2 regions of the Paenibacillus sp. FSL H8-0283 genome follow, and region 1 is predicted to be linked to the other one. Evidence: riboswitches for the same ligand, from Rfam matches in the RefSeq annotation. Region 1 holds a riboswitch; the other holds the start of a gene.
What was found. Region 1 has a riboswitch for thiamine pyrophosphate ahead of MHI52_RS02460 (ABC transporter substrate-binding protein). Riboswitches for the same ligand answer to the same signal wherever they lie in the genome.
Positions count from the first base shown of each region.

Region 2: linked by a shared signal. The riboswitch ahead of MHI52_RS04830 (ABC transporter ATP-binding protein) and the one ahead of MHI52_RS02460 (ABC transporter substrate-binding protein) in region 1 are both predicted to bind thiamine pyrophosphate.

Region 1 covers NZ_CP150295.1:507,566-511,999, forward strand. The annotation lists gene MHI52_RS02450 (ABC transporter permease) at 1-732, opposite strand, end outside; gene MHI52_RS02455 (thiamine-binding protein) at 732-1,022, opposite strand; gene MHI52_RS02460 (ABC transporter substrate-binding protein) at 1,247-2,287, opposite strand; TPP riboswitch at 2,595-2,707, opposite strand; gene MHI52_RS02465 (NAD(P)-dependent oxidoreductase) at 2,851-3,606, opposite strand; gene MHI52_RS02470 (VOC family protein) at 3,624-4,010, opposite strand; gene MHI52_RS02475 (hypothetical protein) at 4,185-4,434, shown strand, end outside.
Region 2 covers NZ_CP150295.1:1,061,094-1,065,527, reverse strand. The annotation lists gene MHI52_RS04845 (copper amine oxidase N-terminal domain-containing protein) at 1-106, shown strand, start outside; gene MHI52_RS04840 (pectate lyase) at 282-950, opposite strand; gene MHI52_RS04835 (radical SAM/SPASM domain-containing protein) at 1,298-2,173, opposite strand; TPP riboswitch at 2,391-2,493, shown strand; gene MHI52_RS04830 (ABC transporter ATP-binding protein) at 2,652-3,416, shown strand; gene MHI52_RS04825 (ABC transporter permease) at 3,406-4,233, shown strand; gene MHI52_RS04820 (ABC transporter substrate-binding protein) at 4,401-4,434, shown strand, end outside.

The DNA of each region.
Region 1 (4,434 bases):
GAGCAGCTTCTCCAGCAGGGCAATGAACAGGAAGAGCAGCAAGCTGAGCGCGACAATAATCATGATCGCTACGAATAGGCGATCCGTACGATAAGCCGACTTTTGCAACATCATATAATAACCAATACCCTTGTCTGCACCAATCCATTCGGCGATGATGGCGCCCATCACGCTATAGGTAGCGGCGATTTTGACACCGGAGAACACGGATGGCAGCGCATGGGGAAGCTCCAGCTTCCAGAAGATCTGATGACGTTTCGCACCAGCCATGCGCATATAGTTCATCATCGCTGCATCTGTACGGGTCAAGCCGTCCATGGCCGCCACTGCAACGGGGAAGAAGCAGACCAGGATGATCGTAATCAGCTTGGGCAACAGCCCGAATCCAAACCAGATTAACAGGAGCGGCGCGAGCGCGATGGTTGGGATATTTTGACTAAGAATAAGTAAAGGATACAGGGCTGACTTGAGAAAAGGGACTAAATGCAGCACCATCGCAATCAGTAATCCAACCGCTGTTCCAGCGGCGAATCCAATCAGCGTTAACTGAATGGTTGCGGAAGCATGCATGCCAAGTCGTTCGGCCTGGGTTGCGGCTTCGCGGGCGATGTCGGACGGTGCAGGCAGCATCCATTTCTCAATATGGAAGAGGGAGACGGCTCCCTGCCATATCGCTATAAAGAGAATAACCGCCACAATGGGCGGCCATACACTTTTGAAATAGGCAGGCATTAGCGATACTTCTCCGTCAGGGTATCCATGCTGAAGCCAGTAGGGCTATGGGCGATTTTGATCTGGGAGATGATGCTTGGGCTGCCAGCCTCCACAAGTACCTCGTGCATTTTACGTACAACTTCCAACAGTTCCTCCAGTTCCCCCTCCATTGTGGTGTCGAGCGCGTTCACCTGATATTTCAGGCCAGATTGCTGAATAACTTCAATGGCGCGATCAACGTAAGGATAAGAGTTCTCGCCATTTGGCGTTTTGGGAATAACTTGAATGCTAAGTAGTGTGCTTGCCATGAGAGATCACGGCTCCTTTCGTGATATATAAAATGAACTAATGACTGTTACACTTGCCACTTCGATGACAGAATAACCTTCCAATCGCTGTTATCCCCAGATTTTTTTGATTCCCTTTCTCTAAAGGGAAAATCCGGTGATAAAGGCGACCGCTTCGCTTTTTTACGTTATTTCTGTCCTCTCCGTCCTCGTGTAAAATTTAAGTTCGTTTTATATGAGAAATTTTATTGGGGTAAGAACTCGTTCGTATATGCCTTGCTCACATCGATCTGTTCATCCAGCAGTTTTTTGCTAAACATCCAGTCGGTGTAGTTCTGCCACACTTCCTGTTTTTGCTCACCCCAGCGCGGGGCGTCATCTGTGTACTTTGGACTAAGCCATTTCTGGCTTGCCAGTACCAATTCCTTATCCAGATCCGGTACGGCCTTGATCAGAATGTTGGCTGCGTCTTCGGGATGATCAATTGCGTATTGATACCCTTCGGAGGTGGCTTTCAGGAATGCTTTCACCAACTCAGGGTCGTTTTGGATCGTTTGCTCGTTTGTTACAAGGACAGGTGTGTAGTAATCCAATGCATCTGAATAATCCTTCACATATAACATGTCGATGGGCTCCCCGCGCAGTTCGGCTTCAATACCTGTCCAGGCGTAGAAAATCCACGCAAAATCAATGTCCCGTTTTACTGCGGTGAAAAAGTCGGCGTCACCCATATTAATGTTTTTCACTTTGGATACATCGGCTCCGTCGCCTTCCATAATGGATTGCATCACGGCTTCTTCGACTGGGGAACCCCAACCGCCATAGGTTTTACCTTCAAAATCTTTCGGTGACTTGATATTCCGATCTGCCGGAGCAGCGAACCCGGATGTATTATGCTGAATAACTGCTGCGATGGAGACGAGTGGAACACCCTGTGTGCGGGCTTGAGTTACACTCTCCTGATAACTTACGCCAAAAGGCACTTCATTTGAGGCAACCATTGTATCTGCGCCACCGGCACCTGGTTGTACAATCTCCACGTTCAAGCCTTCGGCTTTATAAAAACCTTGATCTACAGCTGCATACAGGCCTGTATGATTCGTATTTGGTGTCCAGTCGAGCACCACTTTAATATCTTTCAGGGCGGCAGTGTCACCTTCGTTGCTGCTTTCCGTATTTGTGTTGCCGTTCTGCCCAGCTGGGGCAGCTTCTTTGCCACCACATGCGGCTACAGTCACCATAAGCACGCATAAGAGCAACAATCCCATCGTTTTACGCCATTTCATCTGTGGTTCTCTCCTTCGGTATGTCCGGCCGGTTGGCACGGGGTACTCCTTGGCTTCATATCCAATCATCTTGCATAAATCGACAGATTTATACCAGTTGAGATCCGGATGACGTTATTTTTGAACAAGTAAAACGTCCATCGATGTCATTCAAGGAAGCCAGACTGCGCTTAGCGGCAGTTCTTCTTGCAATATCAGGAAGGTGATGCTTCAAAACTTATACTTTCTGATAGTAACAAAAAAAGCGCCCCGTATTCCGGGACGCGTGCAGGCGTTAGAGAGGTGGCGTTCAGCCATAGGGCTGTGCCATTTCGATATACTCCGATTCCTACGCTGGCATGATCCAGATCAGGTCTAAGGGTTAGTATCTTGGTGGGATACACTCTCAGCCGGCCAATTCCGACTCCCCTGGGAAACTATGAAGTTACGGGCATTACTAGGTGTAATTATAGGCCAGAGGGTAGGACCTGTCCAGTCATGAACTGGATAGGGACACGTATAAGTTATAAACAGGCCGTTATACATATGTATAACAGCCTGTTTGGATGTGTTATTTTCAATAATTATCGTGGGGAATCATATAAGGCAATCTGACTGAGTGCAAAAGCATCGGATTTTGGGTCATAACCTACCTGTTTCTGAGTGGTTTCCAGATTTAATCGTTTAAACCGATTATTCGAGATCCCATGCAGTATGGTGAAGGGTTCCAGATCGGTAGTTGTAATTGCTTTGAACATCAAATCACACAAGTCAGCCGGACTAATATACGCGCTCATATCCCTTGCCTCCAGCACGGGTCCGTCCGGTTGAAAATCATCATATGCACCTATACGTATTGCTACACTTTGTAAACCTTCGGTATACGCAAAATAGGAAGCGAGCGATTCTCCAAAACATTTGCTAACCCCGTACAAATTCCGTGGGCGTGTGGGCATGTCCGGATAGACTTGAGCATCAATGGGATACCCCTCAATCGTCTGTGCACTGCTTGCAAGAATGACTCTTCGTACACTTTGGTCTTTAGCTGCACGGAATACATTAAATGTGCCTTTGATATTGATGTCCAACAACGATTCATAAAATCCGGCATTCGGGGAAGGATCTCCAGCCAGATGTACAACCACATCCATGCCTTCGCAAGCACGCTGACAGGCTTCGGGGTCTGTCACATCCAGTGTCATGATCTCATGGCTGGTCCCTTGATACGTATGCAGTCTGTCGATATTTAAATCCGTTAGTCGCAGGCGAAATGCTTCTGACAAGTGTTGGGACAAGTCACGTCCAATTTTTCCGGCTGCGCCAGTAATTAAAATGTTCATGAAATCAGCTCCAATTCTTAGCGCTGGAAGAACTCAATCCATTCCTTTTCAGGTCCATAGATGAAGAAATAGCGGTAACCGTTAGGCAGTGTGATAATCTCTCCGTCGATAAATTCGGCTTCGGTGGATTGAATGCGTTTGTACTCAGAATCAAGATCATCCACGTGGATCGCAAAATGGTGCACCGTACCTTCAGAAGGCAGCTTGTCGCTGTATCCTTGAATTAACTCAATCTCAGTCTCATTACTTCCATTGAAGCCAAGGAAGGCGAGCTGAATGATACCGTTGGTATGGGTCACCCGGTCTTTCAATTCAAGACCAACGATCTCCGTGTAGAAACGCAGCGTGGTCTCCAGATCACGAACGGCAATGCCGACGTGGTCAATGCGCTTTTGAAAACTCACAATCAAAAACCTCCTTATGTAGTGAATGTTTCTACCATTTTAAGGGATAGCATAGAGCTGTACTACATGGTTGTCAAATCCAATTTTAAGTTGGAAAAATCATAATTGTTCACAAAATGTTCACTTATGTGAAGGGTTTCCTCATCTCTATAATTACGAAGGTAAACAGAGAGGATGAGAGAATTGCCAACAAGCAAGAAGGAACAGATTATTTTGGGATTAATGATGTGTACAGGAATGGTCTTGGTCATGATGTTCTTCAATCTATGGCACAGTGGGTTACTCGGCAAGATGTCCCCGCTTGAGATACTGCTTCAATTCATATTATGTTTTGTCATCGCGTTTCTGGTGGAGTCTTTCATTGTTGGACCTGTGGCGAGAAAGATTGCATTCTCCTTGCCCTTCGACAAGTCCAATAAGATTT
Region 2 (4,434 bases), 550 kb from region 1:
TGAAGAAACCTCTTACGAGATCATGAACAAATTGGGCTCTATTGATACCGGTTCTGTTGTCCCCGAGAAAGGCAAAGTCATCGTTGAAGTTCCGGGAGAGAAATAGTCTGAGCATCCTCTATAAGACATTGCTCAGCAGAAATTATCACATCTGCATTACAAAGAGCGCCCTCAAAGTCATTGTGGCAATGACCTTGGGACGCTCTTTTTGGCGTTATATTTTAACTTCAAATCACAAGTGGAGCTTAACTTTTACCAACTCCAGCGATTCAATCTCCTGTTTAATATTGCGTATTGCCGGATTGACTGGTCTTACCTGAAGCAAATCCCTTGAATAGGGTTGGCACTTTGGAATAACGGGTATTCGTAATTTTCCCTTGTGATGTGCTGCTGTCTGTACGCATAATCGAATCTTTCACATTGGAAATGTTGGAGTTATCCAGCGTCATGTTAACTGCAAAGGAAGTTCCACCATTTTGGCGAACCAGTTTGCCAATATCATCTGCACGGAAATTTTTGATGTTAATTGTTCCAGCTGCATTCATCTGGAACACTTTATCATAAGCCTTATACGCTGCCCCACCGGTAATGTTAACCGTTCCGGCAGACTTCAATGTCAGTGCATCCTCGCCCACGTCCTGCCAGACCACATTCGATATATTACAGTTGCCATAACAGTGAACACCATCAGCAGCTGGTGATCCAATGTTTACGTTTTTGAGCGTGGCCCCTGCCTCCAGACGGAAGACTGGCTTCTGATTTTCTGCTTGAGATCCGTCGCCCAGTGTGGAAGGATTGGCTACAAATGTTTTACCTTGGCCGTCATAGGTCGTGCCCTTTGGAACCACAATGGTTGAATTTACAACCGTAGGCGCAGCCGCAGCCGGAACTGCACCAAATATAGAAGCAACCAAACCAGCGGACAGTAACAACGTCAACATTTTTTTCATAACTTTATTCCTCCCTTATTCTCTCGTTTTTTGGTAGTGTACAGCCTGGGCTTGTACTGGAAGATCTTCAGAGGTGCACCTCTGTCCGATCTACAACCTAATCTTACCAAATAAGGGAGGTAACTAGAATAATCATTAGATCAGATATATCATGACATCGTACAATCCCTGTCATATCGGCATTTTTTGCATGCTAGGTCTCTCAAGCAATATGCTCATATCAACCTCTGGTATGCTCATTTGTAACGTATATACCCCTCACTTAATCCCCGATAACAAAGAAAGACCACTGCATTTGTCTCCAAATGTGTGATCTTGAATGGCTTCTGGCTTGCTGATATAAGATATCAGGCTCCAAATCTCTGACGATAACCGCACTTTCTACACAACTCTTCTACAGCTTCGCGTTTGGAGAAGCCATATACCAGATTGTTCGCTCGCTCACCCTCAATAATCTCCGAGAATGACTTCTCGTGCACATTACCAAGGTTAATCACACCCTCGCCATCGAGACAGCATGGAACCACCGTTCCATCTACAAGCACAGCTGCCTGACCGCGAAGTGCATGGCAAAAGCCTTTACCGTCATCTTCAGGTGCATCCAGACTTGGCCACTGGAACTCATGGTCCTGATTCAGGTATACATTCGGGGCAATTTTGACCCCGCTGCCTGGAACTACTTTTTCCTCAATGCGGAAGTCCAGATTAAACTCACGTTCCAATACTTCAAGGGTCTCCCGATTTCGATTCATCTGAGCATTTGTGAAGTTATCCTGTGTCAGATTCCACAACCGGAATGAAATGATGACATTGTGCTTAACGGCCTCGTGTACAAAGGACAAAATATGACGCAGATACCCGTCACGATCTGTTGAACCTTCATGCCCATCGAAGCTGTGCAGGGAGAAATTCATCTGCCGCAGCGCCGGTTTGCCAAGCAATTTATGCTGAGTCTTGGGCAGCAGTGTACCATTCGTTGTAATGTTCACCTTGAGTCCCTTCTCATGTGCGGAATCGAGCAACAGATCTATTTTGGGATGCAACAAGGGTTCACCTTTGACATGTAAGTAAATATGATTGGTGTGTGGTTTAACTTGATCCAGTATATTGTTGAAGACTTCAGGGTCAATGAATCCTTTGGCACGCTGTGTCTGCGGACAGAAGCTGCATGCCAGATTGCAGATACTCGTGATCTCAATATATACTTTTTTGAACGTTTTCAACTCGGGTCCCCATTCTGCCTAGGAGGGAGAACAATCCCACCTGCATTTGTGATCCGGCCAATATGCGCCACCACTATTATATCGGGTTAGGGAGCCCAGGTAAATTGTTCAGTTGTTCGGGTATGACTCCAAGTTCATCTCAAGAATTCTATCATGCTGCCTCTTTACAGTTCATGTTCGATTGATATATGCTGAACACACAACTGCATATCTTGAACTTTTGCACTAGGGGAGCCTTGCGGCTGAGACGAATATGACTATTCGGACCCTTTGAACCTGATCTGGATCATACCAGCGGAGGGAAGTGGAGCGGCCTTTTAGTAAGCGGAATTTTTTCATGTATGTGAAGATAAATTGCGGATTTAACTTACAGACCCACTCATTTCTCCGGAAATGGGTGGGTCTTTTTTGTTCCTTTTGCAGAGTATAGGATGCCGTTGTTATTGCAGTAGTCTGACATCAAGGGGGTGAGGATCAGATGGATAACCATGTAACCATTCACAACGTAAGCTTTGCTTTTCCCGAAAAAAAGGGTTCCCCTGTGCTCTCCAATGTGTCGCTTCAGGTTCAACAAGGAGAATTTGTCTCGCTCATCGGCTCCAGCGGATCAGGTAAAAGCACGCTCTTCAAGCTGCTCGCAGGCTTGCATGAACCAACCGTTGGCACCATCGATATAGCTGATGTCCCGCAAGGACAACGGCTCGGACGAGTCGCCTATATGCCGCAGAAAGATCTGCTGTTATCCTGGCGTACCGTCATGGAGAACTGCATGCTACCTGCCGAGCTTGCACCAGGCCGACAGGATAAGGACAAACTACGAGCCGATATCATCGCAGGATTGGCAAGGTTCGGCTTGTCCGGTTATGAACATTCCTATCCGGATGAGTTATCCGGCGGCATGCGGCAGCGGGTGGCATTGCTTCGTACCTTGCTTACAGGCGGGCAGCTCATGTTGCTGGATGAACCCTTCGGTGCACTCGACGCATTAACCAAACGAGAAATGCATCGCTGGTTGCTGGAGCTGTGGGAGAGCTTTGGCCAAACCGTGATGTTCATTACACATGACATCGAAGAAGCCCTGCTGTTAAGTGACCGTATCATTCTGTTAACTCCAGGAGGGCAAGGTCAGCAGTTGCAGGAGATGACGGTTCCTTTACCACGCCCAAGGCATTCGGACATGATCTACGAACCGGCTCTCGTGCAGATGAGGCAACAACTGGAGGAACAATTGCATGCACGATAGAGCTGAGGTTAGCGTCTGGACGTGGTGTTTAAAGTGGCTCTCGAGGTCGTTTTCCCAATATGGTCTGTTCATTATGCTCATGTTCTTATTACTGGCGATCTGGGAAGTGATTGTGCGTATGGGATGGGTGCCCTCCTTCATCATTCCTGCACCCACGGCCATCGTAAGCTCACTGGTTGAGCATCGCCGTCTGCTGTTGACCATCCATCTGCCTGCTACCTTTATGGAGGTTGTTGTTGGTTTTGTCTTGTCCATAGTGACTGGAATTACGCTGGCAACAGGCATGCATATGAACCGATCGATTGAAAGGGCATTGTATCCCTTCATCGTGATCAGTCAGACCATACCGTTGATTGCCTTGTCCCCCGTATTTATCCTGTGGTTTGGTTACACGTTGTGGAGCAAAGTCGCCGTGGTATTTTTAATCGCATTCTTCCCCATTGTGGTCAGTACCTACGATGGACTCCGCCAAGGCGATCCAGAGCAGCGTGAACTGTTGCTCACCATGGGCGCCAGCAAGTGGGATATTTTTTGCAAACTCCAGGTTCCGCTGGCACTTCCCTCTTTTTTCTCGGGGCTAAAGATGTCTGTGGTGTACTGCGTGGTTGGGGCAACGATTGGCGAATGGCTCGGTGGTAGCAAAGGTCTAGGGTACTTCAGCCGTCGTATGTCCAGCAACATGAACACGGATGCGATGTTTGCCGCCATTTTGCTGTTATCCCTGCTTGGGATCGTTTTGTTTGTACTGATTACCTGGCTGGAGAAACGGTTTAGCATACGGCGTCATCGTCATGGAGGCAAAAGAAAGGTTGGATAATACTTAGACAGAAATTAGATGTAAATACAGTAGTTACAATCTTCAAAACAAAACATATCTTATGCACAATTTCAGCAACATCTTCAATCAGTTCATTGTCACATTATCGTTAACATGCTGTTGCCCATTTTCTACAAATCAAAACGATGAAATGAGGAACTTCATTTATGAATAACAAAGGTATATACTCCCTGCTTCCCA